One region of the Mesorhizobium sp. CNPSo 4661 genome, then DNA from elsewhere that is predicted to be linked to it. Evidence: predicted binding sites of a transcription regulator. Region 1 holds the regulator's gene; each other region holds the start of a gene.

Region 1 (7,565 bases):
TTTTGATCGAGAGCCGGCAAACTTAGTTGCAGACCTTGACGCTGCCGGCGGCAACGCCAGCGCAAACTTCGTCCTTCTTGATCCAGCCGGCGTCGATGACGACGTTGAGATTGTCCTTGGTGATCGCGATCGGGGTCAGGAACAGCGACTTGACGGTGTTGCCGCCAGGCGTCGTGAAGTCCTTGGCGCCGGCGATGTCGCCCATCTTCTTGCCGTTGGCGAGCTGCGAGGCGATCTCGGCGGCGTTCTTGCCAAGCTCGCGCGCGTCCTTCCACACCGACACGGTCTGCGTGCCGAGCGCGATGCGGTTGAGCGCCGCGTGATCGCCGTCCTGACCCGAGACCGGAACGGTGCCGGCCAGGCCTTGCGCCGTCAGCGCCGCGACGACGCCGCCGGCGGTGCCGTCATTGGCCGCCACGACCGCGTCGACCTTGTTGTCGTTGGCGGTCAGGAACTGCTCCATGTTCTTCTGCGCGTTGGCCGGCAGCCAGCCGTCGGTATAGGCCTCGCCGACATTCTTGATCTTGCCGCTGTCGATCGCCGCCTTGAGCACTTCCATGGAGCCCGAGAACAGGAAGTCGGCGTTCGGATCGGAACCCGAGCCCTTGATGAAGACGTAGTTGCCTTCCGGCTTGGCCTTGAACACCTCGCGGGCCTGCATGCGGCCGACTTCCTTGTTGTCGAAGGTCAGGTAGAAGACGTCCTTGTTCTCGATCAGGCGGTCATAGCCGACGACCGGAATGCCTTCGTCGAGCGCCTTCTGCACCGCCGGACCGATGGCCGAGGCATCCTGAGCCAGGATGATCAGCGAATTGGCGCCCTGCGAGATCAGGCTTTCGACATCGGTCAGCTGCTTGCCCGGATTGGACTGCGCGTCGGCCGAAATATACTTGTCGCCGGCGGCCTCGATGGCTGCCTTCATCGCCGCTTCGTCGGTCTTCCAGCGCTCTTCCTGGAAATTCGACCAAGAGACGCCGATCACCTTGTCCTTCGCCTCGGCGACCGACGCCAACGTCAGCGACATGGCAACGCCCGCCAGGATGGCGGCTGCGAATTTCTTCATGATATCCTCCCTGCGCTCTGTGCGGCGCGACCCAGACTGGCCCGAAGGCCGGTAGAGAGGCTTTTTTTCGAGCCTCAAAAAAATAGTGATCCAGCAAAACGACGCTGTCAACTGCGATTCTGATGGGTTTTGATGGGTCCGAACATTTTTTTCGACACCCGCAATAAATAATGACATGGACCTTGGCTTCTGCCAGTATCCAGAAGCAATTCCAGGAAAAGTGCGCAGCGGTTTTCCGCCCGGAATTGCGTCAGAACAAAAGACAGACGGTTCGCCGTTTCCGCAAATGGTGAACCGTCTGGCGTGTCAACGCTAGGCCATGGCATCATCACAAGGCCGCGATGACCGGGGAGGACGTGCGAAGACATGTCGGTCGGAATCCGTCACGACGATTTGCGCCGGCGCAACCGCGCCATGGTGATTTCGGCCGTGCGCCGCGCCGGCCAGCCTTCGCGCACGGAGATTGCCGCCACCACCGGGCTCAGCCACTCGACCATTTCGGCGATCTCCGCCGATCTGATCCAGGAAGGCATTCTCACCGAGAGCAAGGCCAGCGAGCCGACGGCGCTGAAACGCGGCCGGCCGCAGATCGGCCTGGCGCTGAACCCTGAAGCCGCCGCGGTGCTGACCGTGGTCTTGTCGCTGAACTTCCTGTCGGTCGCCGTGATCGATTATGCCGGCCAGGTGGTCGCCGAGGAGCAGCAGCGCTTGGACACGCTTGTCATGCCCCGCGACGACTTGATCGGCGAATGCGTGGCGATCGTCCGGCGCCGACTGCAGGATCCCGACCTCGAGGTGAGCAGCGTCGCCCGCATCGCCATGGGCATCCAGGGCATCACCGATTCCCACGCACGCGCCATGCTGTGGTCGCCGATAACGCCGCTGACCGGCATTCCTTTCGCCGACATCCTCGAGCAGGAATTCGGCATCCCCGCCACCATGGAGAACGACTGCAACATGATGGCGGTGGCGCTGCAATGGCGCGACCCCGAGCGCTATCGCGACGACTTCATCGCCATCCTCCTGTCGCACGGCATCGGCATGGGTCTGGTGCTGAAGGGCGCGCTGTTCACCGGCACGCATTCCTCGGGCGGCGAATTCGGCCACATGATCCACCGCCCGGGCGGCGCGCTTTGCCGCTGCGGCCGGCGCGGCTGCGTCGAGGCCTATGCCGGCAATTACGCGATCTGGCGCAGCGCCATGAAAATGAGCGAGGACGCCGAGCCGGTCGACGTCGGCGACGCCGACATGCGAGCCCTCGCCGCCAAGGCGCGCGAGAAGGACGGCCCCGAGCGGGAGGCTTACCGTCGGGCCGGCGAGGCGCTTGGTTTCGGTCTCGGCAGCCTGTTCGCCCTCATCGACCCGGCGCCCGTGGCCATGGTCGGCGTCAGCGCGGCCGCCTTCGACCTGATCGAGCCGGCGCTAAGGGCGGCGATCGCCCAGACCGCGGGCGGCCAGCACTCGGAATCGATCTCCTTCGACACCGAGCCTAACGAGCTGCCGCTGATCCGCGAAGGCTGCGCCATGCGCGCGCTGACCTTCGTCGACCAGGAGATTTTCGCGCCGGGCATGCAGGCAAGAGCGGGCAGCGGAAAAAACGTGGCCTGAGCGGCTTTGAAGTGACCGCTGGTCGCTGAGGACAGCAGCAGACGCTTGAGATTAGCGATGGCCCCGCAGCTTCGTCATTCCAGGGCGAAGCAGGAGCGAAGCTCCGTCGCGAAGACCCTGGAATCCATGCCGTTACTTCGATCGTAGGCGCAGCGGAGCAGAATTCTGCACCGCCCCGGCACGTCGAAGTCACGGAATGGATCCTCGGGTCTGCGCTGCGTCGCTACGCTCCTTGCTCCGCCCGTGGATGACGACGCTAGAAGCGTCTCGGCTAATCACCATCGCAGATGCCGGGAGCGGAGCCGTCAGCGCTTCCGCGCCCTATCCCTAATCCTCCCTGATCGCGTAACCCGCCCCGCGAATGGTTCGGATGACGTCGGGCATGCGGCCGTTGTTGACCGCCTTGCGCAAGCGGCCGACATGGACGTCCACCGTGCGCTCGTCGATATAGATCGTCTCGCCCCAGACATTGTCGAGCAGTTGGCTGCGCGAGAACACGCGGCCAGGATGCCGCATCATGAATTCGAGCAGGCGGAACTCGGTCGGGCCGAGCCTTATCTCGCTCTTCTTGCGGTAGACGCGATGCGACTCGCGGTCGAGCACGATGTCGCCGACCTTGAGCACGCTGGACAGCACCTCCGGCTTGGCGCGGCGCAGCAGCGCCTTGACGCGCGCCATGAATTCCGGCGTCGAGAACGGCTTGACCAGGTAGTCGTCGGCGCCGGTCGAGAGCCCGCGCACGCGGTCGCTTTCCTCGCCCCGCGCCGTCAGCATGATGATCGGCAGCCGCTCGGTCTCGGGCCGCATCCTGAGGCGCCGGCAGAGCTCGATGCCGGAAACCGCCGGCACCATCCAGTCGAGCACGAGCAGGTCGGGAACGTTTTCCTGAAGGCGGATTTCGGCCTCGTCGCCGCGGGTCACCACTTCCACCTGGTAACCCTCGGATTCGAGATTGTAGCGGAGCAGCACCCCCAGCGGCTCCTCATCCTCCACCACCATGATGCGTGGCGCGATCATCGGGGTAACCTTCTCGTCAGGCCGCCGGCGCCGACATTGCCGTCTCGTCCTGCTTGGGACGGTTGGCGGGCAATTGCGTACCGGTGAGCACATAATAGGCGTTCTCGGCGATGTTGGTCACATGGTCGCCGATGCGCTCGAGATTCTTGGCGCAGAACAGAAGATGCGTGCAAGCGGTGATGTTGCGCGGATCTTCCATCATGTAGGTCAACAGCTCGCGGAAGACGGACGTGTATTTGACGTCGATGCGCTCGTCGTCGTTGCGCAGCTTGGCCAGCGCAGTGGCGTCGCCCACCATATATTCCTGGGTCACGGCCTGGACCTGGATCAGCACCAGCTGCGCCATGGAATCGATCGAATGCGTGAGGTCGCGCGGCGCGGTGCTGACGCCGACCGCGCCAACGCGCTTGGCGATGTTCTTGGCAAGATCGCCGATGCGTTCGAGATCGCCCGCCATGCGGATCGAGCCGACAACGTTGCGCAGGTCGTCCGCCATCGGCTGCCGCTTGGCGATCAGCGTGATGGCGCGGTCGTCAAGCTCGCGCTGGCGCGCGTCCATGATGGCGTCGTCGGAGACGACGCGCTGCGCCAGCGCATTGTCGGTTTCGAGCAGGGCCCTGGTCGCGCCGCCGACCATGGAGCCGGCCAGATCGCCCATGTCGTTGATAAGCCGGCTGATCTGCCTCAGATCCTCGTCGAAGGAGGCGACGGTATGTTCGGCCATGATGATGTCCTCGTATGAACTCAGCCGAAGCGGCCGGTGATGTAGTCCTGCGTGCGCTTTTCGCGGGGCGAGGTGAAGATCTTCTCGGTCCGGTCGAACTCCACCAGCTCGCCCAGATACATGAACGCCGTCTGCCTCGACACGCGCGCCGCCTGCTGCATGTTGTGGGTGACGATGACGATCGTATAGTCGGCCTGCAACTCGTCGATCAGTTCCTCGATCTTGGCGGTCGACAGCGGATCGAGCGCCGAGGCCGGCTCGTCGAGCAGGATGACCTCGGGCTTCACCGCCACGGTGCGGGCGATGCACAGGCGCTGCTGTTGGCCGCCGGAAAGGCTGAGGCCGCTGGCGTTGAGCTTGTCCTTGACCTCGTTCCACAGCGCGGCGCGCTTCAGCGCCGACTCGACGCGGCTGTCCATCTCGGCCTTGCTGATCTTCTCATACAGCCTGACGCCGAAGGCGATGTTCTCGTAGATCGACATCGGGAACGGCGTCGGCTTCTGGAACACCATGCCGATCTTGGTGCGCAGCAGGTTGAGGTCCTGCGAGCGGTCGAGGATGTTCTTGCCGTCGAGCAGTACCTGGCCCTCGGCGCTCTGCTTCGGATAGAGCTCGTAGATGCGGTTGAGCACGCGCAGCAGCGTCGACTTCCCGCAGCCCGACGGGCCGATGAAGGCGGTCACGCTGCGCTCCGGCAAGGACAGGTTGATGTCCTTCAGCGCCTTCGATTGGCCATAGTAGAAATTGAGGTTCTTGACCTCGATCTTGGCCTTCTCGACGGTCGTGTCGGCTACGTTCAGGTCGGTGGACAACATCGGTTTCATCTGTCCTCTCTGCGTCCGGTCAGGCTGCGGGCGATGATGCTCAGCCCGAGAACCGTAAGGGTGATTATGAGTGCGCCCGTCCAGGCCAGTTGCTGCCATTCCTCGTAGGGGCTGAGGGCGAACTGGAAGATGGTCACCGGCAGGCTGGCCATCGGGGCATTGAGATTGCTCGACCAGAACTGGTTGTTGAGCGCGGTGAAGAGAAGCGGCGCGGTTTCGCCGGAGATGCGGGCGATCGCCAGCAGGATGCCGGTCACGATGCCGGACAGGGCCGCGCGATAGGCGACCGAGCGGATCACCACCCAGCGCGGCGCGCCGATGGCGGTGCCCGCTTCGCGCAGCGCGTTGGGCACGAGGTTCAGCATGTCCTCGGTGGTGCGCACCACGACGGGGATCACCAGGATCGACAGCGCGACGGCGCCGGCAATCGCCGAGAAGTGCCCCATCGGCCGTACCATCAGCTCATAGACGAACAGGCCGATGATGATCGATGGCGCCGACAGCAGGATGTCGTTGATGAAGCGCACGATCGTCGTGAGCTTCGAGAAGCGCCCGTACTCGGCCATGTAGGTGCCGGCCAGCACGCCGATCGGCGTGCCGACGATAATGCCGATGATGGTCATGACGATGCTGCCGTAGATGGCGTTGAGCAGGCCGCCGGCGTCGCCGGGCGGCGGCGTCATCTGCGTGAACACGGCCAGGTTCACCCCGGAGAGCCCCTTATAGAGCAGCGCTCCGAGGATCAACGCCAGCCAGGCGAGGCCGATGCCAGCCGCGACGACGCACAGCGCCATCATCACGGCGTTCTTGCGTTTGCGGCTTTGGTGAAGCGATGCGGCAGTCGACATCGGTCAGGCTCCCGTGCGGCTATCGATGCGCAACAGCATGTAGCGTGCGAGCGCGAGGATGATGAAGGTGATGATGAACAGGATCAGGCCGAGCGATACCAGCGAGGACGTATAGAGATCGCCGTCGGCCTCGGTGAATTCGTTGGCGATGGTCGCCGAGATCGTCGTGCCCGGCGCAAACAGCGAGGCGCTGATGCGGTGCGCGTTGCCGATAACGAAGGTGACGGCCATCGTCTCGCCGAGCGCGCGGCCGAGGCCGAGCATGACGCCGCCCATGATGCCGACGCGGGTATAGGGGATGGTCACGCGCCGGGTCACTTCCCAGGTCGTGCAGCCGATGCCGTAGGCCGATTCCTTCAGCACCGCCGGCACCGTGTCGAACACGTCCTTGGTGATCGAGGTGATGAAGGGCAGCACCATGATGGCGAGGATCAGCGACGAGGTCAGCAGGCCGATGCCGTAGGGCGGGCCGGCAAACAGGCTGGAGAGCCCCGGTATGCCGTGGAAAATATAGATGATGAAGGGCTGCACCGTCGTCTGCAGGAACGGCGCGAAGACGAACAGGCCCCAGATGCCGTAGATGATCGAGGGAATGCCGGCAAGCAGCTCGACCGCAATGCCGATCGGGCGCCGTAGCGGGCGCGGGCAAAGCTCGGTCAGGAAGACGGCGATGCCGATGCCGATCGGCACGGCGATGAGGATGGCGATGGCCGAGGTGACGATGGTGCCGTAGATGGGCGCCAGCGCGCCGAAATTCTCGGTGACCGGGTTCCAGGATTCGGTGGTGAGGAAGGAGAAGCCGAACTTCGACAGCGCCTCCCACGAGCCGGCGACCAGCGAGATCGCGACGCCGCCGAGCAGAACCAGCACGAGGATGGCGGAAAGGCGGGTGGCCGTCCGGAAGGCCATGTCGGTGAAGGCGAAGCGGCGCACTGTCGCTTCTCTGGTCCGCAGGGCGGACGATGTCGCGGCTTCGGAAACGGCTGTCATTTACCCCCTCGCATTTCGAAAGAGACAGGAGGGCGCCCAAAGGCGCCCTCCTTATTCGCTAGGAATTACATGCCGGAGTAGAGCGGCTTGCCGTTCGCGTCGACGATGTCCTTGCCCCACATCGCCTCGACACTCTTCACGACGGCGTCGGGCATCGGAACATAGTCCAGGCTGGCGGCCAGCTCGTCGCCCTTGGCGTAGGACCAGGCGAAGAACTTGAGCGCTTCGGTCGTGGCCGCGGCGTCGTCGGGCTTCTTGTAGACGAGGATCCAGGTGGCCGACGTCATCGGCCAGGATTCAGCGCCGGCCTGGTTGGCCAGGATGACGCCGTAGCCCGGCTGCGAGCTCCAGTCGGCATTGGCCGCGGCGGCCGAGAAGGCAGCGGCGGTCGGCTCGACCTTCTTGCCGTCCTTGTTGACCAGGTCGGTGTAGGTCAGCTTGTTCTGCTTGGCATAGGCGTATTCGACGTAGCCGATCGCGCCGCCGGTCTG
Region 2 (7,565 bases), on a different contig from region 1:
TGCTTTCCTCAAATCCGACCCGGCGATCGAGCGCCCCGACCTGCAATTGCATTTCTGCATCGCCATCGTCGACGACCATGGCCGCAAGTTGCATATGGGCTACGGCTTCTCCTGCCACGTCTGCGTGCTGCGGCCGCATTCTCGCGGCGAGGTGGGGCTGTCGAGCGCCGATCCGCTGGCGCCGCCGCGCATCGATCCGCGCTTCCTCGAGGACGACCGCGACGCCGCTCTTCTGCTCAAGGGCGTGCGAATGACGCGCGCCATATTGGAAGCGCCGGCGCTGGCGAAGTATCGAGCCAAGGAAATCTATACCGCCGGCGCTTCGAGCGATGCCGAATTGATGGCGCACATCAGGGCGCGCGCCGACACGATCTACCACCCCGCCGGCACCTGCAAGATGGGCGTCGACGACATGGCCGTGGTCGATCCGAAGCTCAAGGTGCGCGGGCTGGAGGGCTTGCGTGTGGTCGATGCCTCGGTGATGCCGACCCTGATCGGTGGCAACACCAATGCGCCGACGATCATGATCGCCGAGAAGGTCGCGGACATGATCCGGGCGACCGCCTGATCCTTGCCTGCTTGGTCGGACCAGCTTCGTCGGTTTTCCGTGCGCGTCGTCTTTCCCGTACACCCGCCGGTGCATTCGAATCTATCTGGTCAGACCACTTATGCGATTTTGACTTCCCCTCTCGTCGTCTTGCCCTTAGGATAGGGTCATTATTTCGCGTTACGAAATAAATAGCCAGCTAAGGGAGGAAGCAGCATGGCAGGCAAGAAGATATTGATGCTCGTCGGCGAGTTCAGCGAGGAATACGAGATTTTCGTCTTCGAGCAGGCCATGCACGCGGTCGGCCACACCGTCCATGTCGTGTGCCCGGACAAGAAGGCCGGCGACGTGCTCAAGACCTCATTGCACGACTTCGAGGGCCATCAGACCTATACCGAAAAACTCGGCCACGACTACATCCTCAACAAGACCTTCGCCGAGGTGAACCCCGCCGACTACGACGCGGTCTATGCGGCGGGCGGGCGCGGGCCGGAATATATCCGCATCGACAAGCGCGTGCAGGCGCTGGTCAGACATTTCCATGAAGCCGGCAAGCCGATCTTCACCATCTGCCACGGCGCGCAGATCCTGATCGCGGTTGATGGCGTTGTGCTCGGCAAGGAAGTGGCGGCGCTGCATTATTGCGAGCCGGAAGTGACGCTTGCCGGCGGCATCTATATCGATGTCGCGCCGACCGGCGCGCATGTCGACGGCAATCTGGTTTCAGCCAAGGGCTGGCCGGGCCTCGCCGCCTTCATGCGGGAATGCCTGAAAGTGCTCGGTACCGAGATCCGCCACGGTGAAGCGCTGATGCGGGACGACCGGAAGGCGGCCTGAACTCGTCAATTGCGGCGGCGCGGCTATTAGATCGTGAAGGCGTTTCGTTGAATCGCCATCACGATCTAACTCTTTGTCGGAGCATGATCTTCTCCGAAAACCGGTTCCCACTTTTCGGGATCATGCTCTAGCGCCGCCCGCCGCCTGCATTCTCAGCCTCGGCGCCGTCGAGGCGGTCAAGCAGGTCGACCAGTTGCCGGGGCATTTCCTTTTCCAGGCGAAATGTCGGCAAGGTGCGCAGAAAGCGCTTGGTCGCTTCGCTGCCCGCCTGCCGCCTGATATCGTTGGCCAGTTCAGCGCGCCTGTTGGCGTTGTTGCCGTTCATCGTCCCAAAATCCTGTGTCGGCTTCGAAACTCCGCTAGGGCGACAATGGTTCCCATACTCGCCCTTGAGAGCAAGCAAAGCTGCTCGGTACGGTAAAATTTGAATTAATTTTAAACGATAGTCCGATATCGGCCGCCCACGCTTACCCCTTGATTTTTGGCCTCCAAACCTCGATATCGGGCGCAAATCCAGACCAATCCGAATGACGGGAAACGCGATGAGCGACCAGGCAAAAGACGAACGCACGCCCGAAGATATGGAAGCCACCCAGGCTTCCGGCGAGCGTGCGGAAGGTGGCGTCGACGGCGACTACGAGGCGCTTGTACGGCTGCTGAAGGAAAACGAGGAACTGAAGGACCGCGCGCTGCGCACCGCGGCCGAAATGGAGAACTTGCGGCGGCGCACCGCGCGCGACGTGCAAGACGCCCGCGCCTATGCCGTTGCCAACTTCGCCCGCGACATGCTGTCGGTGTCCGACAATCTGCGCCGCGCGCTGGACGCGATTCCCGCCGAGGCGAAGGCTGGCGGCGATGCCGGTTTCAAGGCGTTGATCGAGGGCGTCGATCTCACCGAGCGCGCCATGCTTTCGGCGCTGGAGCGCCATGGCGTGAAGAAACTAGCGCCCGAAGGCGAGAAGTTCGATCCGAACTTCCACCAGGCGATGTTCGAGGTGCCCAATCCGGAGGTTCCGGCCGGCACCGTCGTCCAGGTGGTTCAGCCGGGCTATTCGATCGGCGAGCGCGTGCTGCGGCCGGCAATGGTCGGTGTCGCCAAGGGCGGTCCGAAGACCGCCGCCGAGGCGAAGGTCGAGCCGGGCCCGGTGAACGAGCAGGCCGAGAAGGATGCGTGATTAGGGAATAGGGAATAGGCAGTAGGCAGTAGAGGGAACGAGGGCGATATCAATCGCGTAGCTTCGTGCTATTCATACTCCCCCATTCCCTACTGCCTAATCCCTACTGCCTATGCCCTTGAATCCCATCGCCTTGCTCGACTATGCCGGCGTCGCCGTCTTCGCGGCGACGGGCGCGCTTGCCGCATCGCGCAAAGAGCTCGACATCATCGGCTTCCTGTTCCTGGCCAGCGTCACCGGAATCGGCGGCGGAACGCTGCGTGACGTCATCCTCAACCTGCCGGTGTTCTGGGTCGCCAACAGCGGCTATGTGCTGATCTGCGCCGTCGTGGCGGTGCTGGTCTTCTTCAGCGCCCACCGGTTCGAATCCCGTTACAAATTGCTGCTCTGGCTCGATGCCATCGGACTTGCCGCTTTTTCGGTCATGGGCGCCGCGAAGGGGCTGGCGATCACCGGCTCGCCCGTCGTGTCGGTCATCATGGGCGTGCTGACGGCAACCTTCGGCGGCATTTTGCGCGACCTGCTTGCCGGTGAGCCCTCGGTGCTGCTCAGGCCCGAGATCTATGTCACGGCCGCCCTTGCCGGCGCCGCCATCTTCACCCTTGGCGATCTTGCCGGCCTGCCGGCGCTGGCGTCGAGCCTGCTCGGCTTCGCGGGCGCATTCTTGGTGCGCGGCGGGGCGCTTAAATTCGGCTGGTCGTTTCCGGCCTATCGGAGTCGGCCGGGGCGAAGGCCGGAGGATATTCCCTGAGGGAGCGAATAGCGAATAGGGAGTAGCGAATAGGGATTGCGCGAGATAGCGTTCTATTCGCTATTCGCTATTCGCTAAGCGGCGAAGCGCTGGCCTTCGCCGCCATAGTAGTTGACGTAGCGGGCGCCGATCTCCTTGACGGGCATGACGACGAAGACGTCGACGGTCGAGAATTCGTGGTCGATGACGCAACCGTCGCCGATGCGGGCGCCGACGCGCAGATAGCCCTTGACCAGCGGCGGCATGGCAGCGATCGCCGCCTTGGTGTTCACCGCCTCGATCGGCATCAGGTCCATGGAGCAGTAGCGTCCCGGAACCGCGCGGACATCCCAGGCGGAGTCGGTGCGGCAATGATGGGCGAGGTAGGTCAGCGCCTCGGCATGCGCTGCCGGCACGATGCCGTGGAAGGAGGCGCAGCCGGTCATCACGCCGATATTGTAGTGATTGATGTAGGCCCAGATGCCTTGCCACAGCGCCTCGATGGTGCGCTTGGAGCGATATTCCTTGAGAACGCAGGAGCGGCCGAGCTCGAGGAAGCGCTGGCCGGGGTGCCGCGCGACAAGCTTGGTCAATTCGAACTCACCCTCGGAATAGAAGCCTCCGGCGGCCGTGGCGATCTCCTGCCGCAGCAAGCGGTAGGTGCCGACGATGCGACGATGTTCAGGGCCGGGAAGGGACGTGTCGAACACAAGAAGGTGATCGCAGAGCGGGTCGAAACGGTCGGCGTCGCGCCGGTCCTGCGCCTGGAACAGGTCCTTCCTCGCGCCAAGCTCGTCGTAGAATACCCGATAGCGGACCTCCTGGGCGGCGGCGATCTCGGCCTCGTTGCGGGCGAGCCGCACTTCGAGATTGCCGACACGGCCCAGCGGAGCACCGTTTGCGACGGCGTCGACGGTACGGGCGGCGAGCAGGGCGCCGCCGGCATTCGGCCGAGTGTCACATTCAGGCACGACTGTATGCACGAGTGATTCTCCTTCGAGCCATCCCTCTTGGCACGGGGATACGGTGTAGGTGCAACAGGATTGTGACAGTACCGTGATACGACGTGGCGGGCAATACTTTGTCGGCTGGGCAATACCCTCAACCGGCTATCTTGTGACCGCGAAAGGCAGGCAAGCCAAGGCGTTCAACGGTCAAAAATTTCCTTAAAGCAGGTCGCGTGAAAAAGGATTCACGCGACCTGCTTTGAGTTTTTGATTTAAGCATGTCTTTGCCCCGAAACCGGGCCCACTTTCGGGAGACATGCTTTAAGCCGCAACCTGGCCCTCGACCGCCTGGACGAGTGCGTCCGGGTCGAGCGGCTTGGTCACGAAACCGCTGGCGCCGTGGGCGAGCACGGCATGCCGGGTCTTTTCCTGGCTGTCGGCCGAAAGCACCATGATCGGGATCGGCGGCATGGCGAGCGACTCTTCATGGCGACGGATGGCGGCGATCGCGTCCAGCCCGTCCATGACAGGCATGTGCAGGTCCATCAGCACCACATCGAAGCGAAACTTGAGGCCGGCATCGGTAACGGCCTCGACCGCGGCCTTGCCGTTGCCGACGATCCTGACGCGATGCCCGGCCTTGAGGAGCGTGGCGCGGGCGAGCATGGCGTTGATGTCATTGTCTTCCGCGATCAGCACCGACAGGCCCTGGTCGCGCTTGCGCACCGAGGATGCCCCGCGCGGCTTCGGCTGCGGCTGCAGGAGCGGGGAGCCATGGCTGGTCAACAGCACCCGCAAAAGGGTCTCGCCGCGCACCGGCCTGGCGAGGAAAGTGGTGTAGCCGCTGGCGCGGAATTCACCGAGCATGCCGCGATCCGTCGGCGCGATCAGGGTGATGGCCTCACAGTCGGCGAAGCCCGCGTCGCGCAGCCGCCTGAGCAGCCTGCCATCGCTGTTTTCGAGCGCCGCGTCGATCAAGAGCACGTTGCAGCCGGCGGCGAAGGGAGCGGCCTGGCTTGGTGTCGCCGCGATCTCGACGATGCCGCCATGGGCCCTGATCGCGCGGGCGATGGCATCGGCCTCGACGGCGTTTTTCGACACGATCACCGCCCGCCGGTCGGCAAGGATGTTGTGGCGATGCGGCGGCGGTTCGGTCGCGGCGACCGCCGGAAGCTCGAGGACGAATTCGGACCCCTCGCCGAGTCGGCTCAAAACCGAGATCGTGCCGCCCATCGCCGTCGCCAGGCGCTTGGAGATGGCAAGACCGAGACCCGCGCCGCCATGCACCCTGGTCGAGGTGCCGTCGGACTGCTCGAACTCCTCGAAGATGCGCTCCATGTCCTCTTCGCGCAGGCCCGGGCCGGTGTCGGCGATGGTGAAGCAGATGCGGTCGGTGGTTTCGGTGCGGGCGCGCGCCACGGTCAGCAGCACGCCGCCCGTGTCGGTGAACTTCACCGCATTGCCGATGAGGTTGAGCAGCACCTGGCGCACGCGGCCGGGATCGGCGGTGATCATCTGCGGCACGTCGGGCTCGACATGGCAGCCGAGGCCGATGTTCTTGGCAAAGGCCTTCGCGGCAAGAAGCTCGATGATGTTGTCGGCGATCTCGCGCAGCGAGGTCGGCTGCGGCTCGGGCTCGAAGCGGCCCGCCTCGATCTTGGAATAGTCGAGCAGGTCCTCGATGAGCGCGAGCAGCGCGCTGGCCGAAGTGGAGACCGCGCCGACATAGGTGCGCTGCTCGGGCGAGAGGTCGGTATCGGCAAGCAGCTTCGCCATGCCCATGATGCCGTTCATCGGCGTGCGGATCTCGTGGCTGACGGTGGCGAGGAAGCGCGACTTGGCCTGGCTGGCATATTCGGCCCGTTCGCGCGCGGTGATCAGCGAGGATTCGGCGCGCTTGCGGGCGGTGATGTCGCGGGCGATCGCCCGGTGCGAGACCGCGCCCGTGTCCTTGTCGCGCACCGACAATTCGATCCAGGAGAACCAGCGCGGCCCGTTCGGGGTGCGGATCGCGACATCGGTGGAACTCAGGCATTCATGATCGGAGAAGGCGGCGTCGGGAACGACACCGACATCGATGCCAAGCTCGGCCAAGGTCTTGCCGGCAAGATCGCGCGCGTCGATCTCGACAAGCGAGGCAAAGACGCTGTTGGCATAAACGATATGGCCGTCACGATTACGGTGGACGACGAGGTCGCCAAGCGCGTCGATCAGGCCGCGGAAGCGCTCCTCGCTCTCCTGCATCTCCCACATGCGGTCGGCGAGGGTTTCGATCTCGGCGCGGCTGCGGGCGGCGGTCTCGTCGAGAAGCGCTGCGGCGCGCCGCTCGTCGCGACGGTTGCGCAGATGCATGGCAAGGCCGGCAAGCGCGGCGGCGGCGAGGCCGATGGTGATGATGAGCGGCGCGCCGGTAAGATGCGCCAGCCCCGCCATGACGGCGATGGCGACGATCGTCAGGAACGGCAAGCCTTCGTGGCTCGCCATGGGCAATTCAGGCGCCAGCGGCGGCGCGACAAGCACCTGCCGCTTCGGCGCATCGGGGATGAGCCTGTCAGCGCCCGCGGCTTTGCTGTCCTGTCTGATGTCGGAGTCCGCGACCATGCGCGGACCATGCCAGACAGAGATTATGGAAGACTGGGACGGATCGTTCGAATTTTAGCGATTGCGCGGATTTTAACCACGCATGCGCGGGCGAAACCGCTATTTCCAGCTACATATCGACGACGACGCGGCCCCTGATCTTGCCTTCGACGATGTCGCGCGCGGCAGCGACAATGCCGTCGAAACCGATCGTGCGCGACAATGTCGACAGCTTCTTCAGGTCGAGATCGGTGCCGATGCGGCGCCATGCCTCGAGGCGAACCGCCTTCGGCGCCATCACCGAATCGATGCCCAGCAGCGAGACGCCACGCAGGATGAAAGGCGCGACGCTTGCCGGCAGGTCCATGCCGCCGGCCAGGCCGCAAGCGGCGATGGCGCCGCCATAGGAGGTCATCGACAGCGCGTTGGCCAGGGTATGGCTGCCGACCGAGTCGACACCGCCTGCCCAGCGCTCCTTGGCGAGCGGTTTCGCGGGCTGGCTGAGCTCCTCGCGCGAGATCACCTCGGCCGCGCCGAGGTCGATCAGATAGGGACTTTCGGCGTTGCGGCCGGTCGAGGCGACGACATGGTAACCGAGGCTCGACAGGATCGAGATGGCGACCGAGCCGACGCCGCCGGCAGCACCCGTCACCACCACCGGGCCGCGGTCCGGCACGATGCCGTGCCGCTCCAGCGCCATGACTGAGAGCATTGCGGTGTAGCCCGCCGTGCCGACGGCCATCGCATCA
Region 3 (7,565 bases), on a different contig from region 1:
GAACATCGAGCAGCAGCGGCAGTATCGCTACATCGTCTCGCTCGAAGGCAATGACGTCGCGACAAACCTGAAATGGATCATGAGCTCCAATTCGCTCTGCCTGATGCCGGAGCCGACCTACGAAACCTGGTTTGCGGAAGCCCAGGTCGAGCCCAATGTCCACTACGTGCCGCTGCGGCAGGACTTCTCCGACCTGGTCGACAAGGTGGCCTATTTCGAAAAGCATCCCGCCGAGGCGGGGCGGATAACCGCCGCCGCCAACGCCTATTGCCGCAAATTCGGCAATGAACAGGACGAGCAGGCGATCTCGCTGCTCGTCCTCTATAAATATTTCGTGCTGAGCGGACAGATAAAGCCCGACCCGGAAGTCTGGCGCTTTATCACCGGCTGACTGTTTTAGGCATGCGAGCGGTCGAGCACCTTATCGGCCGGTCCGAACCGGTCCCTGGCGGTGAACTGCTGGTGCCAGTAGGGATAAAGCACCGGCGGTCGGCTAACCACGTCAAGGCGCTGCCGTTCTTCTTCGCTGAGCGACAGGCTGGCCGCGGCGAGATTGTCCTTGAGCTGCGCCTCGTTGCGGGCGCCGATCACCAGCGAGCTTACGGCCGGACGTCCAAGCAGCCAGGCAAGCGCGACTTGCGCTCCCGACACCCCTCGCGCGTTGCCGATGTCGACCAGCACGTCGACGATGCGCCACAGGCGGTCCTCGTCGCGGATCGGCGGTTCCTTCCAGCCGCCAAGCTGGCGCGCGGTCGGGCTGTCGCGACGGTATTTGCCGGAGAGCAGCCCGCCGGCCAGCGGGCTCCAGACCAGCACGCCGAGGCCCTGGTCGACCGAGATCGGCAGCAATTCGTATTCGGCCTCGCGCGCTTCCAGCGTGTAGTGGATCTGCTGGGTGACGAAACGGGCCTGATGGCGGCTGTCGCTGACGGCAAGAGCCTTCATCACCTGCCAGCCCGAGTAGTTGGAGCAGCCGATGTAGCGGATCTTGCCCTGGTTGACCAAGGTGTCGAGCGCCGCGATCGTCTCCTCGACCGGGGTGAGGCCGTCCCATTGATGGACGAAATAGACGTCGATGACGTCGGTCTTGAGCCGCTTCAGGCTCTTTTCGCATTCGCGGATCAGATGGTGGCGCGACAGGCCCTCGTCATTGGGGCCGGTGCCGATACGCATGCGCGCCTTCGAGGCGATCAGCACATCGTTCTTGCGCTTGCCGCCAAGCGCCTCGCCGATGATCTCTTCCGACAAGCCGTTGGAATAGACATTGGCGGTGTCGATGAGGTTGATGCCGGCATCGATGCAGGTGTCGATGATGCGTCTGGCTTCCGCGAGATCCGAATTGCCGACGGCGGCGAACGGACCGGTGCCGCCGAAGGTCATGGTGCCAAGCGTCAATGTCGAGACTTTCAAGCCGGATCGGCCCAGCGTGCGGTATTCCATGTCAGTCCTCGCAATTTGTTTGAAAGAAGCGCCGTGGCGAGCGCTGGAAGAGGCGAGGGGATTTGTAGGACAATTCGCGCCGCTTGTCGCCCTGCTGTCGATACGGACCGATCACATATCTTCGAGGTTTGCGACGGGCGATTGCAATAAAACCGTCATTGCGCCTCTGTATCTCAGTCGGCTTACGGAGTGTCCGGCCGGAGCCGATTCCGAAGCGATGATGGCCGACAGGCAGACGGAGCTGCGCGATGAATGAACTGAAATCGAATTCCGGGGCGAAGGACTGGCTCGAAGCCGAACTCGAGGACACGCTCGACGAAGACTATGAGCTGGAGCTTTCCGAGCCGGCGCTCTCGCTCGAGATCGCCAAGATCTACAAGAAATCGCATCCGCCCTCCATGGAGCGCATGACCTATTTCCGCGAGTTGCTCAGGTTGCAGTCCGAGCTGATCAAGCTGCAGTCCTGGGTCGCCTACCACAAGAAGAAGCTGGTGGTGATCTTCGAGGGCCGCGATTCTGCCGGCAAGGGCGGCGTCATCAAGCGCATCACGCAGCGGCTGAACCCGCGCATCGCCCGCGTCGTGGCGTTGCCGGCGCCGACCGAGCGCGAGAAGTCGCAGTGGTATTTCCAGCGCTACGTGCCGCATCTGCCCGCGGGCGGCGAGATCGTGCTGTTCGACCGCTCCTGGTACAACCGCTCCGGCGTCGAGCGGGTGATGGGCTTTGCCAATGGGGACCAGGTCGAGGAGTTCTTCCACGACGTGCCGGAATTCGAGCGCATGCTGGTCCGTTCCGGCATCACGCTGGTGAAATACTGGTTCTCGATCACCGACGAAGAACAGCAGATGCGCTTCCTGATGCGCATCCACGATCCGATGAAGCAGTGGAAGCTGTCGCCCATGGACCTGCAGTCGCGCGTGCGCTGGGAGCAGTACACCAAGGCCAAGGAAGAGACCTTCGCACGCACCAACATTCCGGAAGCGCCCTGGTTCATCGTCGAGGGCAACGACAAGAAGCGCGCGCGGCTGAACTGCATCGACCACCTGTTGCAGCAGATGCCGTATGAAGAGGTGCCGCACGAGGAGATTTCGCTGCCGGAGCGTGTCTTCAACCCGCAATACGAGCGCCAGGTTCTGCCGCGCGACCTCTACGTGCCGGAGAAGTATTGAGGCGCCTCTTCCTTCTCCCCGTAAACGGGGAGAAGGTGCCCGAAGGGCGGATGAGGGGCGGCGCCGACGTGGGCGGTTGAAATCCCATTCGCCGCAAGGGCAGGTGCCACAGGTGCTTGGCCAACCTCTAACCGGCAGCGCTGCCCCTCATTGCCCTACCGGGCATTTCTCCCCGTGAACGGGGAGAAAGAGCTACTTCGCCTACACCCGCCCGATCATCACATGCGTCGCATCGGCGGTCGCCACCTGCCCGGTACAGCGGTATCCCAGCTTCAGCATGTCGAGCCCGGCGAACAGATGCTCGCCCGAGCCGAGCAGGAGCGGCGAGACAACCAGATGCATCTCGTCGATGAGCTTCTCCTGCAGATATTGACGGACGGTCGAAACGCCGCCGCCGACGCGCACATCCTTGTCGCCGGCAACTGCCTTCGCCTGTTTGAGCGCCGACTGGATGCCGTCGGCGACGAAGTAGAAGGTCGTGCCGCCTTCCATCTCGATCGGCGCGCGCTTGTGATGCGTCAGAATAAAGGTCGGCACGTGGTAGGGCGGGTTGGGGCCCCACCAGCCTTTCCAGTTGTCATCCGGCCATTCGCCGCGGCTCGGCGCGAACATGTTGCGACCGAGGATCCAGGCGCCGACATTCTCAAAACTGCGCACGGCAAACTCGTCATCGGTATCCGTCGTCCCGCCATCCTTGCCGATCATCTGTTGGAACGAGCGGGTTTTGATCATCCATTTGTGCAGATTTTCGCCGCCCACGCCGAGCGGGTTGGCGAGGCTCTGGTCGGGGCCGGCGCCGTAGCCGTCGAGCGACAAGGTGAAAGCGTTGACACGCAGCCTGGACATCATTGCCTCCTAAACCAGTTGTAATTTGCAAGCGGTTGTTAGGTAGCTTGGCTGATTGCGAAATGCAAGCGGTATTTTTCCGGTGCGATCGATTTAGGCGATGCCATCCAGGGCCGCAATGATCTCTGCGATGATCGGCTTGGTCTGACGCGGTGCCATCAAAATACGCGCACGGCCGATCGTTCGATATCAGCCTTCAACATCGGATGAAGACTGTCCCGTGTGGTGATGTCGACTTCGGCCGACATCTTCTCTTCGAGAAATTGTTTGATGACGACGAGGTCGATCAAGGAAAAGCGCCGCGCCGGATCATAGTCTATGAAGAGATCGAGATCGCTGTCCGGCGTGCGTCGCCGCGGGCGGCCGATCCAAACAGATAGAGCGAAGTCGCGCCCATGCCCCTGATGGCATCTGCGTTCTCCCGTAACCGTTCGATGACTTCATTCCTGCTCATGGATGCATTCTAACGAATCCCGTTAGAATTCCAAAATCGCGAAGCAGCCCTAGCCCTTCAGCATCTGCGCCACCACGGGCGCGAAATAGGTCAGCACGCCGTCGCAGCCCGCCCGCTTCAGCGCAAGCAGCGATTCCAGCATCGCCTTCTCGCCGTCGATCCAGCCATTGGCGGCGGCCGCCTTGATCATCGAATATTCGCCCGACACCTGATAGGCGAAGGTCGGCATCTGCAGCTCGTCCTTCAGCCGGCGGATGATGTCGAGATAGGGCAGGCCCGGCTTCACCATCAGCATGTCGGCGCCTTCGGCGAGGTCCTGTTCGGCCTCGCGCACCGCCTCGTCCGAATTGGCGTGGTCGATGTAGTAGGTCTTCTTGTCGCCCTTGAGCAGGCCGGCGGTGCCGACCGCCTCGCGATAGGGACCGTAGAAGGCCGAGGCGAATTTCGTCGCATAGGACATGATCGCCACGTCCTGAAAACCGTTGGCGTCGAGCGCGTCGCGGATGGCGCCGATGCGGCCGTCCATCATGTCCGACGGCGCGATGATATCGGCGCCCGCCGCCGCCTGGATGACGGCCGCGGCCGCGACCTGCTCCACCGTCTCGTCATTGACGATGACGCCGTCGCGCAGGATGCCGTCATGGCCATGGCTGGTGAACGGGTCGAGCGCCGCGTCGGTGATGATGCCGATCTCCGGCACCGCGTCCTTGATGGCGCGCGTGGCGCGGTTGATGACATTGTCCGGATCGAGGATGTGCGAGCCGGTCTGGTCGCGTAGCGCAAGCTCGACATTGGGGAAGGTGGCGATGGCCGGGATGCCGAGCTTGGCCGCGCGCTCGGCTTCCTTCACCGCGAGGTCGATGCTCAGGCGATAGACGTCGGGCATGGCTGCGATCGGCTCGCGCGTGTTCTTGCCGTCGACGACGAAGATCGGCCAGATCAGGTCGTTCACCGAAAGCTGGTTCTCCTGCACCAGCCGGCGCGACCAGTCGGCCTTGCGCATGCGCCTGAGCCGCCGGCTGCCGGTGATCTCGTCGACGCTGCGCGCGCCGGCAGGTTTTGCGGGGGTGAATTTGTTCATGGCCGAAAACTCTCTTTTGGGCCGGCTTTTACCACGCGTCTCCGCCCCTGACCAATGCGACACGATTGTGCCAAGCACGCGCCAAGGCAGGGCAGGTCGATATTCAGGTGATGCCGGTCTGCAAATGGTGGGTTCCGAGAACCGGAGCGGAGCGTACTTTTCGTACGTGAGCACCGGAAGCGCAGGAAGCCGCCATTTGCAGACCGGCATCACCTGAATATCGACCTGCCCTAAGGTTGTCCGTGCCCTGACAAGATCTGCGCCGCGCCCCTGATCGCGACCCGGAACGCCTCGTCGAAGCTAACGCCGCGCGCCTGCCAGCGATAGGTCTTGCCGTGGTCGGCCAAGCGCCAGTCGGCGACCCAGCCGAGTTCCTTCTCGCTCCACACGATGCTGCCGGCGAGCGCCCGGGCCGCTCCCGCTTTTTTCGCGAGCTTGTCGAGCCGTGCCATATCGGCCCCCGAAAGCGCCTTCTCACCGAGGCCGCCAAGCTGTCCGGCCTTTGGAAAGATGACGCGCATCAGCATCGGATCGGTCGCATTGGCGAAGGATTCACGCATCGTCTTGCCCTGGTCCTCATCCGCCGTCAGCACGAAATGCCGCGCGCCCTGCTCGGCGGTCATGAAGACGGCAATCGGCGACCGCTCGCCGAGCCATGGCCTGCTGCCGAGCTGCGCCAGAAGCTTGTTGACCACGGCCGGCTTGTAGAGGCAGGTCAGGTCGTGCGGCCGGTCATGCGTGCCTTGCTCGTCATGGATCGGAATGCCTTCCAGCCGATCATGATAGCGGAAGGATTGAACGAAATGACCGGCCTTGTCGCGCAGCGCCAATATCTCCGGTTTCTGCGTCAGGCGCTGGTCGCCCGAGACCTTGACCAGCACCTTGTCGAGGCATTCGCGAAAGCCGATCTGCCGGTTGACCTCTCCGGTGCCGGTGACGATCGCCTGCGCTTGGTAAAGGTCGTTGGTCGTCGCGGCATGCGCGGCAACCCCCAATGCGAGGAGACCGACCAATCCAACCACGAAGCGAGAAATTCCAGGCATGTCGGTCTGCTCGAAACCTGTCGGGGCGCGGGCGTGGTGCTTTGCCGGTTACCTAACATCTGGCGCGGCCGCCCGCTAGCGCAAGGACCGCCACCATTGACGCGTTCTCATGCCGCCTTTAGCACTTCTCCGCCCGCAGGCGCGGGGGAGGATTCTCTCATTATGGATTTTGGCGGAGGCGACGAGATCCGCTTCGAGCGGCTGGGCAGAGCGGGCGTGGTCACCTTGACCCGGCCCAAGGCGCTCAACGCCGTCACGCACAACATGGTCAAGGCGCTCGGCAGGGCGCTCGACGTCTGGGAGCAGGATGCGGGCGTCGGCGTCGTCGTCGTCAAGGCCGAGGGCAGGGCGTTTTCCGCCGGCGGTGATATCCTGCACATCTATGAGGCCGGCCGGGCCGGCAGGCCGCCGGTCGACTTCTTCGCCGACGAGTACCGGCTCAACGCCCGCATCGCGCGCCTCAAGAAGCCCTATGTCGCGCTGATCGACGGCATCGTCATGGGCGGCGGTGTCGGCATCTCCTTCCATGGGTCGCATCGTGTGCTGACCGAAAACGCGCAATTCGCCATGCCCGAGGTCGGCATCGGCTTCTTCCCCGATGTCGGCGCCAGCCACTTGCTGCCCGATCTCGGCGGCTCTTTCGGCATGTATCTCGGGCTGACGGGAAATCGCATCCGCCATGGCGATGCGCTGTGGTCGGGGCTGGCCACCCACACGATCAAGGCCGAGGACCAGGCGGGCTTGCTCGATGAGCTGGCGACAAGCGGCGACGCCAATGCGGAGCTGCGCGATTTCTTCGTGCCGGCCAAACGCGAGACCGAGCGGCAGGACCTGGAAGCGATCGCGCGCCATTTTTCGCAGAGCTCGCTCGGCGGCGTCATCGACAGCCTGGAGCGGGCAGGGGCGGAGGATGCTTTTGCCGCAAAGACGCTGGCGACGCTGAAAACCCGCTCGCCGACCAGCCTCAACGTCGCCTGGCGCCAGATCAGCGCGGGATCGACGCTGTCGATGGACGAATGCATGAAGATGGAGTTCCGCATCCTCAACCGCATGCTGGCCGGCCATGATTTCTATGAAGGCATCCGCGCCGCCATCATCGAGAAGGGCTCGACACCCGAATGGCGGCCGGCGGGCCTGGATGAGGTCAGTGCTGCCGACATCGACGCCTATTTCGCGCCGCTCGGGGATAAGGAACTCGCGCTGTGAGCGAGGTCACCTCCAGGCGCGTGGTGCTGCAGCCTTCGACCACCGAAGTCATCTTCGCCTGGTTCCAGCGCGTCATCGCCGGCTACTGCCTTTTGTTCGGCATCCTCTACTGGATCCGCCTGATCGGCATCTATCCGGGCGAGTTGTGGCGCTTCGACCTGATGCCGGTGCATTGGCAGGTGGCGGCGGCGACGCTTGCCGTCTTCTTCCCATTCGCCGCGGCGGGCCTGTGGATGCTGGCGTCCTGGGGGCCGGTGATCTGGTTCATCTGCGCGGTGACCGAGACGGTGATGTATGCCGGTTTCCCCGACCTCTTCGGCCACCGC
Region 4 (7,565 bases), on a different contig from region 1:
CTCGACGACGCGGTGGCGCGAAAGACCAGGCTCAAGGCTGGCGAGCGTTCAAAACCGCTTGATGGCAAGGTGCTGGCCATGATCTTCGACAAGCCGTCGACGCGCACGCGCGTGTCGTTCGATGTCGGCATGCGCCAGCTCGGCGGCGAGACGATCATGCTGACCGGCACCGAGATGCAGCTCGGCCGTTCGGAGACCATCGCCGACACGGCAAAGGTGCTGTCGCGCTACGTCGACGCCATCATGATCCGCACCACCTCGCATGACCGGCTGCTGGAGCTCACCGAGAATGCCACCGTTCCGGTCATCAACGGGCTGACCGACGACACGCATCCCTGCCAGCTCATGGCCGACATCATGACCTATGAGGAGCATCGCGGTCCGGTGGCCGGCAAGACCTTCGCCTGGACCGGCGACGGCAACAATGTGCTGCATTCGCTGCTCGAAGCCTCGGCACGGTTCCGCTTCAATCTCAATGTCGCGGTGCCGGAGGGCAGCGAGCCTTTCGAGAAATATGTCGACTGGTCGAAAGCCAATGGCGGCAAGGTCCGGTTTTCCCGGTCCGCCGAGGAGGCCGTCGACCATGCCGACTGCGTCGTCACCGACAGCTGGGTCTCGATGGGCCAGGAGCATCGCGCCCGCGGCCACAACGTCTTCCTGCCCTATCAGGTGAATGCTGCGCTGATGGCGAAGGCCAAGCCCGATGCGTTGTTCATGCATTGCCTGCCGGCGCATCGCGGCGAGGAGGTCACCGACGAGGTGATCGACGGGCCGCATTCGGTGGTCTTCGACGAGGCCGAGAACCGGCTGCACGCCCAGAAGGCGGTGCTGGCCTGGTGCCTGGGCGCTTGAGAAGGGCCGACCTGACCGCTTCCGGCCCGATCGGGGTCAACTTGATCTGGGGATATGTGATGCCTATTTGCGGGCCATCACGTAAATTGAACGCGCTTCGACGCATGCGGCTCATCGGGTTGCATGGCTGCGCCCCGGAGTTTTGTCATGTTGGAAACCCTTACCTTGGCTGAGCATAGACCCCAACTCGGTGAATTCGGCTTCGCCGGCGACGATCACGTCGTACCTTACGAGGTCGCGCCGCTCGATGTGCGCGGCCGCACCGTGCAGCTCGGGCCGATGCTCGACGCTATCTTGAGCCGCCACGATTATCCCGAGCCGGTCGCCCGTCTTTTGGCGGAAGCCTGTGTGCTCACCGTGCTGCTCGGCACCTCGCTGAAGTTTGAAGGCAAGTTCATCCTGCAGACCCGTACCGACGGTCCGGTGGACATGCTGGTGGCTGATTTCTCGACCCCGCATGCGCTGCGCGCGTATGCGCGCTTCGACGCCGACCGGCTGCAGGCGCTGATCGCCGCCGGCGAGACCTCGCAGCAGACGCTGCTCGGCAACGGCGTCCTGGCGCTGACCATCGACCAGGGCGCGCATACGCAGCGCTACCAGGGCATCGTCCAGCTCGACGACACCTCGCTCGAGGATGCCGCGCGCACCTACTTCCGGCAGTCGGAGCAGATCCCGACCGAGATCAAGATGTCGGTCGCCAAGCTGGTCACGCCCGGCCCGGGCGGCGCGCGAGAGCAGTGGCGTGCCGGCGGCATCCTGGCGCAGTTCCTGCCGCAATCGCCGGAGCGCATGCGCGTTCCCGATATTTCCGGCGGCGACGGCGATCCGCGTGACGTCGCGGACCATCCGGCCGACAATTCCTGGCAGGAGTTGCTGGCGCTGCTAGGCACCATCGAGCCGACCGAGCTGATCGACCCGACGGTGGGCGCCGAACGCCTGCTCTACCGGCTGTTCCACGAACATGGCGTGCGCGTCTTCCGCGGCGTTCCGGTCGCCGACCAGTGCTCCTGCTCGCGCGAGAAGATCCACGGCATCCTCGAAGGCTTTTCGGCGCAGGAGATCGAGGACTCGACCGAGGACGGCGGCATCCACGTCGCTTGCGAGTTCTGCTCGACGCAGTACGACTTCGACCCGGCCGAATTCGTGAAGTAAGCCTTCCTTCTCCCCGTTTCACGGGGAGAAGGTGCCCGAAGGGCGGATGAGGGGCAGGGCCGTCATTGGTGAAGATGGTCACCGAGGCCGTCGTCTAAAGAAAATCTCGAACCTCGGCGCCGCCCCTCATTGCCCTGCCGGGCATTTCTCCATGTATACGGGGAGAAAGAAGCTAGTTCACCGTGCGCCTCGTCCCCGGCATATCGAGCGAGAAGGCCGGAATGGCGATATCGAACGTCTCGCCGCGGCCGTTGCGCATCGTGTAATGGCCGACCATGATGCCCGACGGCGTCGAGAGCGGGCAGCCCGAGGTATACTGATAGCTGTCGCCGGGATTGAGCTCCGGCTGGTCGCCGACGACGCCGGCGCCGCGCACCTCCTCGACCCGGCCCCGACCGTCGGTGATATGCCAGTAGCGCGACAGAAGCTGCACGAAATCGTCGGAGCGGTTGTCGATCGTCACCTGGTAGCCCCAGACATAGCGGTTCTCGGACGGATCGGATCGGTCCTCCAGGTAGAAGGGCCTGACCAGCACTTCGATGTTGCGCGTCACTGCGCGATACATGGGCCACTCCGGTTGCCGCCGCGGAATATATGTCACGCTCCGCTCTTAGTAGACGTAGCGCCGACCATCCTGCCAGCCTTGTAAGCGCAGGTGCCGAAAAACAATGTCATTTAAGTGACATACGACAATGTTGGTGTGCACAAACCGCGCCGGGCGACTCGGGCGCTCTGTCGACTGATGAAACGGCCGCATGCGGCCTTTCGGGAGTGACCAGATCTCGATGGAACTGACTATCGCAGCCGGCCTGGCTTCGTCAGCCCTTCTCCTTTCCAATCTCGCCAGCATCGTGCTCGCCTCCTCGCGGCTCGAACGGCGGCGTGTCATAGCGCCGCCCGCTGGCGCGCAGCCGGTCTCGATCATCGTGCCGGCGCGCGGCGTCGAGCCGTTCACGCAGGAGACCTTGCAGCGCGCCTTCTCGCTCGACTGGCCGCGCTATGAGCTGATCTTCTGCGTCGCGCATGCCGAAGACCCGGTGGTCAGGCTGATCGATGCGGCGATGGCGCGCTACCCGGAGGTTCCGGCGCGGCTGCTGATCGGCGACGACCGCATCAGCGCCAATCCCAAGCTCAACAACTGCGTCAAGGGCTGGCAGGCGGCCAGGCACGATTGGGTCATCCTTGCCGATTCCAACGTGCTGATGCCGAGGGACTACGTCCAGCAGCTGATGGCGGCATGGCGCGCGGACACCGGCCTCGTCTGCTCGACGCCGATCGGCTCGCGGCCGGACGGGTTTTGGGCCGAGGTCGAATGCGCTTTCCTCAACACGCTGCAAGCGCGCTGGCAGTATGCCGGCGAGGCGCTCGGCCTCGGCTTCGCCCAGGGCAAGAGCATGCTGTGGAACAAGCCGATGCTGGACGCCAATGGCGGCATCCAGGCTTTGGCCGCCGAGATCGCCGAGGATGCGGCAGCCACCAAGCTGGTCAACAGCCTGGGGCTCAACGTCAATCTCGTCGCTTCGCCTTTCGAGCAGCCGCTCGGCCAGCGCCGGTTCGCCGAGATCTGGTCGCGCCAGACGCGGTGGGCGCGGCTGCGCCGGGTCACGTTCCTGCTGTTCTTCGCGCCCGAGATCCTCACCGGCGCCGCGATGGCGCTGCTACTGGCGCTGATTGCCGCTGCAAGCGCCGGTGTCAGCCTGCCTTCAACGGCCTTGTGCGTGCTGGCGATAGCCTACCTGCCGGAATGCCTGCTGGCTTCGGCCAAGGGCTGGTACCTGTCGCCGCGCACCGTCACCGCGATGATCGTGCGCGACGCGATGCTGCCCGCCATCTGGGCGCGCGCCTGGTTCGGCGGCGCCGTCGAATGGCGCGGCAACGCCATGACCATCCGCACCAAGGCGGCGACCGAACTGGAAGAGCTCGCCTGAGCCGATTGCCGCTTAGGCGCGCTTAATCTAGCGCGAGGTGGGCTGTTACTTCGCCGCCTTCAGCGCCTGCTCGATGTCCTCCAGCAGATCGTCGGTGTCCTCCAGGCCAACCGAAAGCCTGAGCGTGCCTGGCCCGATGCCTAGCTCTGCCCGCGCGTCGTCGCTCAGGTTCTTGTGCGTGGTCGTCGCCGGGTGGGTGATCAGGCTCTTGGCGTCGCCGAGATTGTTCGAGATCAGCACGATATCGAGTGCGTTCTGGAAGGCGAAGGCCGCCTGTTTGCCGCCCTTGACGTCGAGGCAGATCAACGTCGAGCCGCCCGACATCTGCTTCCTGACGATGTCGGCCTGCGGATGGTCGGCCCGGCCCGGATAGATGACGCGGGCTATCTCCGATCGGCCGGCGAGGAAATCGGCGATCTTGCCGGCGCTCTCGGTCTGCTGGCGCACGCGCAGCGGCAGGGTCTCCAGCCCTTTCAACAGCGTCCAGGCGTTGAAGGGCGACAGGCTCGGGCCGGTGTGGCGGAAATAGTCGTGCAGGTTCTCGTCGATCCATTTCTTGTCGGACAGGATGACGCCGCCGAGGCAGCGGCCCTGGCCGTCTATGTGCTTCGTCGCCGAATAGACGACGATATGGGCGCCGAGCTGCAACGGCTTTTGCTGCAGCGGCGTGGCAAAGACATTGTCGACGATCAGCCTGGCGCCGATCGAATTGGCGAGCTTGGCGACCGCGGCGATGTCGACCACTTCCAGCGTCGGATTGGTCGGGCTCTCGAGGAAGAGCAGCTTGGTATTCGGCCTTACCGCCTTTTCCCAATTGGCGATGTCGGTGCCGTCGACCAGCGTTGCTTGGATGCCGTAGCGCGGCGCCAGCGTCTCGACCACCCAGCGACAGGAACCGAACAGCGCGCGGGCCGCGACGATATGGTCGCCGGCCTTGGCGCTGCAAAGCAGCGCCGCCGTTACAGCCGCCATGCCGGAGGCCGTGGCGCGGGCATCCTCGGCGCCTTCCAAAGCGCACATGCGCTTTTCGAACATGTCGACGGTCGGATTGGCGTAGCGCGAATAGATGAAGCCCGGCTCCTCACCCTTGAAGCGGGCCTCCGCCGCCTGGGCCGTCTCGTAGACATAGCCCTGCGTGAGATACATCGCCTCGGCGGTCTCGCCGAATTGGGAACGCAATGTCCCGCCATGCACGAGTGCCGTCTGAGGTTTCCAGTTACGCTTCTTGGTGCTCATAGCCCTGCTTCCAGACACAAAAAAACCGGCCGCGAAGTCGCAACCGGTCCATATAGCCTTGCGGCTCGACGGTCCTTTAGCGACTTGTTTAACGTGGCTGCAAGCCGACCGGCCAAATCACCACGGGATAACGACCCTTTAGACCCGCGCCGCGCTTGCGTCAATTGCCGGCTTCATTAAGAGGTTTGTACCAGCCGGGCGGCAAGAGCCTGCTTAGGTCCTCGCCCGGCCTTGTGAACGGAGCCAGCCTTTGCGGCAGACAGGCATTCTTCCGGATCAGGACATCGCGGCGCTGTTCGACGCGAAGGCGCTGAAGTCGCCGCGCTTGCTGGACACCGACCAGATCCAGCCGGCCAGCCTCGATCTCAGGCTCGGCGACAAGGCCTATCGCGTGCGCGCCTCCTTCCTGCCGGGACCCGATCATCTGGTCGCCGACAAGCTCGAACGGCTGAAGCTGCACGAGATCGACCTCACCGGGGGCGCGGTGCTGGAGACGGGCTGCGTCTACATCGTGCCGCTGATCGAAGGCCTGGCGTTGCCCTCGAATGTGTCTGCTTCCGCCAATCCGAAGAGCTCGACCGGGCGCCTCGACATCTTCACTCGGGTGATGACCGATCGCGGCCACGAGTTCGACAAGATTGCCGCCGGCTATCACGGCCCGCTCTATCTCGAAGTCAGTCCGCGCACCTTCCCGATCGTCGTGCGGGCCGGCTCGCGGCTGTCGCAGATCCGCTTCCGCACCGGCAACGCGGTGCTCTCGGAGAACGAGTTGCGCGACCTTCATCGCGCCGAGATGCTGGTCGCCACCGAGCCGCCCAATATTTCGGGCGGCGGCATTGCGCTTTCCATCGACCTCGACGGCGACAAGGACGGCCTCGTCGGCTACCGCGGCAAGCATCACACCGGGCTTGTCGATGTCGACAAGCGCGCCGCGCAGGATGTCGTCGATTTCTGGGAGCCGATCTACAAGAGCGGCGCTGGCGAACTGGTGCTCGATCCGGACGAATTCTACATCCTGGTCTCGCGCGAAGCCGTGCATGTGCCGCCGCTCTACGCCGCCGAGATGACGCCTTTCGATCCGCTGGTCGGCGAGTTCCGCGTCCACTATGCCGGCTTCTTCGATCCGGGCTTTGGCCACTCCGCCGCCGGCGGCAGCGGCAGCCGCGCCGTGCTCGAAGTGCGCAGCCACGAGGTGCCTTTCATCCTCGACCACGGCCAGATCGTCGGCCGTCTCGTCTACGAGCATATGCTGAAGCGGCCGCAGGCGCTTTACGGCACCGATCTCGGCTCGAACTATCAGGCGCAGGGCCTGAAGCTCTCCAAGCATTTCAAAGCAGCCCGCTGAAGCTGCCGATCTCCCCCACAAGGGGGGAGATCACCCAATCATAACGCCTTCACCGCCACCTTCACCGGCTTTTCGATCTCCAGTGGATTGCGCAGCGGCAGGCCGAAATCCGGCGCCTCGATCTCGAACGTATCGCCGGCCTCCGTCTGGACGCCGTCGGCGAAGGAGAGCGTCGCGGTGCCGAACATGTGCACATGCACGTCGCCCGGCTGGCGGAAGGCCGAATATTTGAAATGGTGGTGCTCGAGATTGGCGATGGTGTGCGACATGTTCGCTTCGCCCGACAGGAACGGCTTTTCCCACAGAAGCTTGCCGTCACGCCAGATGCGCGATGCGCCGCGGATGTCGGCCGGCAGGTCGCCGATCAGGATTTCGGGGCCGAACGAGGCGTTGCGGAGCTTGGAATGGGCGAGGAACAGATAGTTCACCCGCTCCGTCACATGGTCGGAGAACTCGTTCGACAGCGTGAAGCCGACGCGGAACGGCGCGCCGTCGTCGCCGATCACATAGATGCCGGCGATCTCCGGCTCCTCGCCGCCATCCTGCGCGAAGGCGGGCGACACCAAAGGCGCGCCGGGGGCCACCGCCATCGTGCCGTTGCCCTTGTAGAACCATTCCGGCTGCACGCCGACCTGGCCCTTGGCCGGCTTGCCGCCTTCGAGCCCCATGCGGAACATCTTCATGGAATCGGTGAGGTGCTCCTCGCCGTCATTGAGCTTCTTGTGCATGGAATCCCGCGTCGCCGCCGAGCCGAGATGCGTCAGCCCCGTGCCGGTGAGATGCAGATGCGCGGGATCTGGATGGTTGATCGGCGAGACCAGCCTGCCCCTCTTGTAGGCGGCATCGAGATCAACCGTCTCGCCATAGCCCTTGCGTTCGATCAGCGCCTCGAGGCCTGTGCCGGTGCGGGCGGCCTCCATCGCCAGCGAATAGACGCTGCGCGCGCCGTTGATGACCCTGGTTTTGCCGCCGCCGTTGCGGGCGACGACGCGGATCGTCTCGGCGTCGTCGAGGATCTGGGAGATCAGCATGTTTGAATCCTCTCTCATTTT

Evidence for each region. Region 1 encodes PhoB, which activates phosphate uptake and scavenging genes when phosphate is short. Its sites were predicted from a motif close to TGTCATNNANCTGTCAT; they were not measured.
Region 2: the regulator PhoB is predicted to act here: its motif matches at 4,324-4,340, upstream of olsB (l-ornithine N(alpha)-acyltransferase).
Region 3: the regulator PhoB is predicted to act here: its motif matches at 1,583-1,599, upstream of ppk2 (polyphosphate kinase 2).
Region 4: the regulator PhoB is predicted to act here: its motif matches at 2,674-2,690, upstream of AC0YKC_RS02180 (ceramide glucosyltransferase).

The regions. Positions count from the first base shown of each region.
Region 1 is NZ_JBWGIO010000005.1:151,406-158,970, reverse strand. Features, by position in the region: gene xylF (D-xylose ABC transporter substrate-binding protein) at 23-1,063, opposite strand; gene AC0YKC_RS09240 (ROK family protein) at 1,430-2,671, shown strand; gene phoB (phosphate regulon transcriptional regulator PhoB) at 2,999-3,688, opposite strand; gene phoU (phosphate signaling complex protein PhoU) at 3,705-4,412, opposite strand; gene pstB (phosphate ABC transporter ATP-binding protein PstB) at 4,433-5,236, opposite strand; gene pstA (phosphate ABC transporter permease PstA) at 5,233-6,084, opposite strand; gene pstC (phosphate ABC transporter permease subunit PstC) at 6,088-7,074, opposite strand; gene pstS (phosphate ABC transporter substrate-binding protein PstS) at 7,140-7,565, opposite strand, start outside.
Region 2 is NZ_JBWGIO010000009.1:190,833-198,397, reverse strand. Features, by position in the region: gene AC0YKC_RS15510 (GMC family oxidoreductase) at 1-568, shown strand, start outside; gene AC0YKC_RS15505 (DJ-1/PfpI family protein) at 764-1,384, shown strand; gene AC0YKC_RS15500 (hypothetical protein) at 1,512-1,709, opposite strand; gene grpE (nucleotide exchange factor GrpE) at 1,927-2,559, shown strand; gene AC0YKC_RS15490 (trimeric intracellular cation channel family protein) at 2,678-3,310, shown strand; gene olsB (l-ornithine N(alpha)-acyltransferase) at 3,385-4,272, opposite strand; gene AC0YKC_RS15480 (ATP-binding protein) at 4,558-6,837, opposite strand; gene acuI (acrylyl-CoA reductase (NADPH)) at 6,947-7,565, opposite strand, start outside.
Region 3 is NZ_JBWGIO010000003.1:34,936-42,500, reverse strand. Features, by position in the region: gene AC0YKC_RS04965 (glycosyl transferase family 90) at 1-391, shown strand, start outside; gene AC0YKC_RS04960 (aldo/keto reductase) at 397-1,440, opposite strand; gene ppk2 (polyphosphate kinase 2) at 1,689-2,609, shown strand; gene AC0YKC_RS04950 (dihydrofolate reductase family protein) at 2,811-3,455, opposite strand; partial or broken gene AC0YKC_RS04945 (nucleotidyltransferase family protein) at 3,614-3,909, opposite strand; gene hemB (porphobilinogen synthase) at 3,959-4,990, opposite strand; gene AC0YKC_RS04935 (DUF2066 domain-containing protein) at 5,221-6,033, opposite strand; gene AC0YKC_RS04930 (enoyl-CoA hydratase/isomerase family protein) at 6,196-7,239, shown strand; gene AC0YKC_RS04925 (DUF6163 family protein) at 7,236-7,565, shown strand, end outside.
Region 4 is NZ_JBWGIO010000002.1:26,704-34,268, reverse strand. Features, by position in the region: gene argF (ornithine carbamoyltransferase) at 1-852, shown strand, start outside; gene AC0YKC_RS02190 (Hsp33 family molecular chaperone) at 976-2,004, shown strand; gene apaG (Co2+/Mg2+ efflux protein ApaG) at 2,177-2,569, opposite strand; gene AC0YKC_RS02180 (ceramide glucosyltransferase) at 2,790-3,932, shown strand; gene AC0YKC_RS02175 (O-succinylhomoserine sulfhydrylase) at 3,978-5,168, opposite strand; SAM riboswitch at 5,225-5,302, opposite strand; gene AC0YKC_RS02170 (2'-deoxycytidine 5'-triphosphate deaminase) at 5,419-6,513, shown strand; gene araD1 (AraD1 family protein) at 6,552-7,544, opposite strand.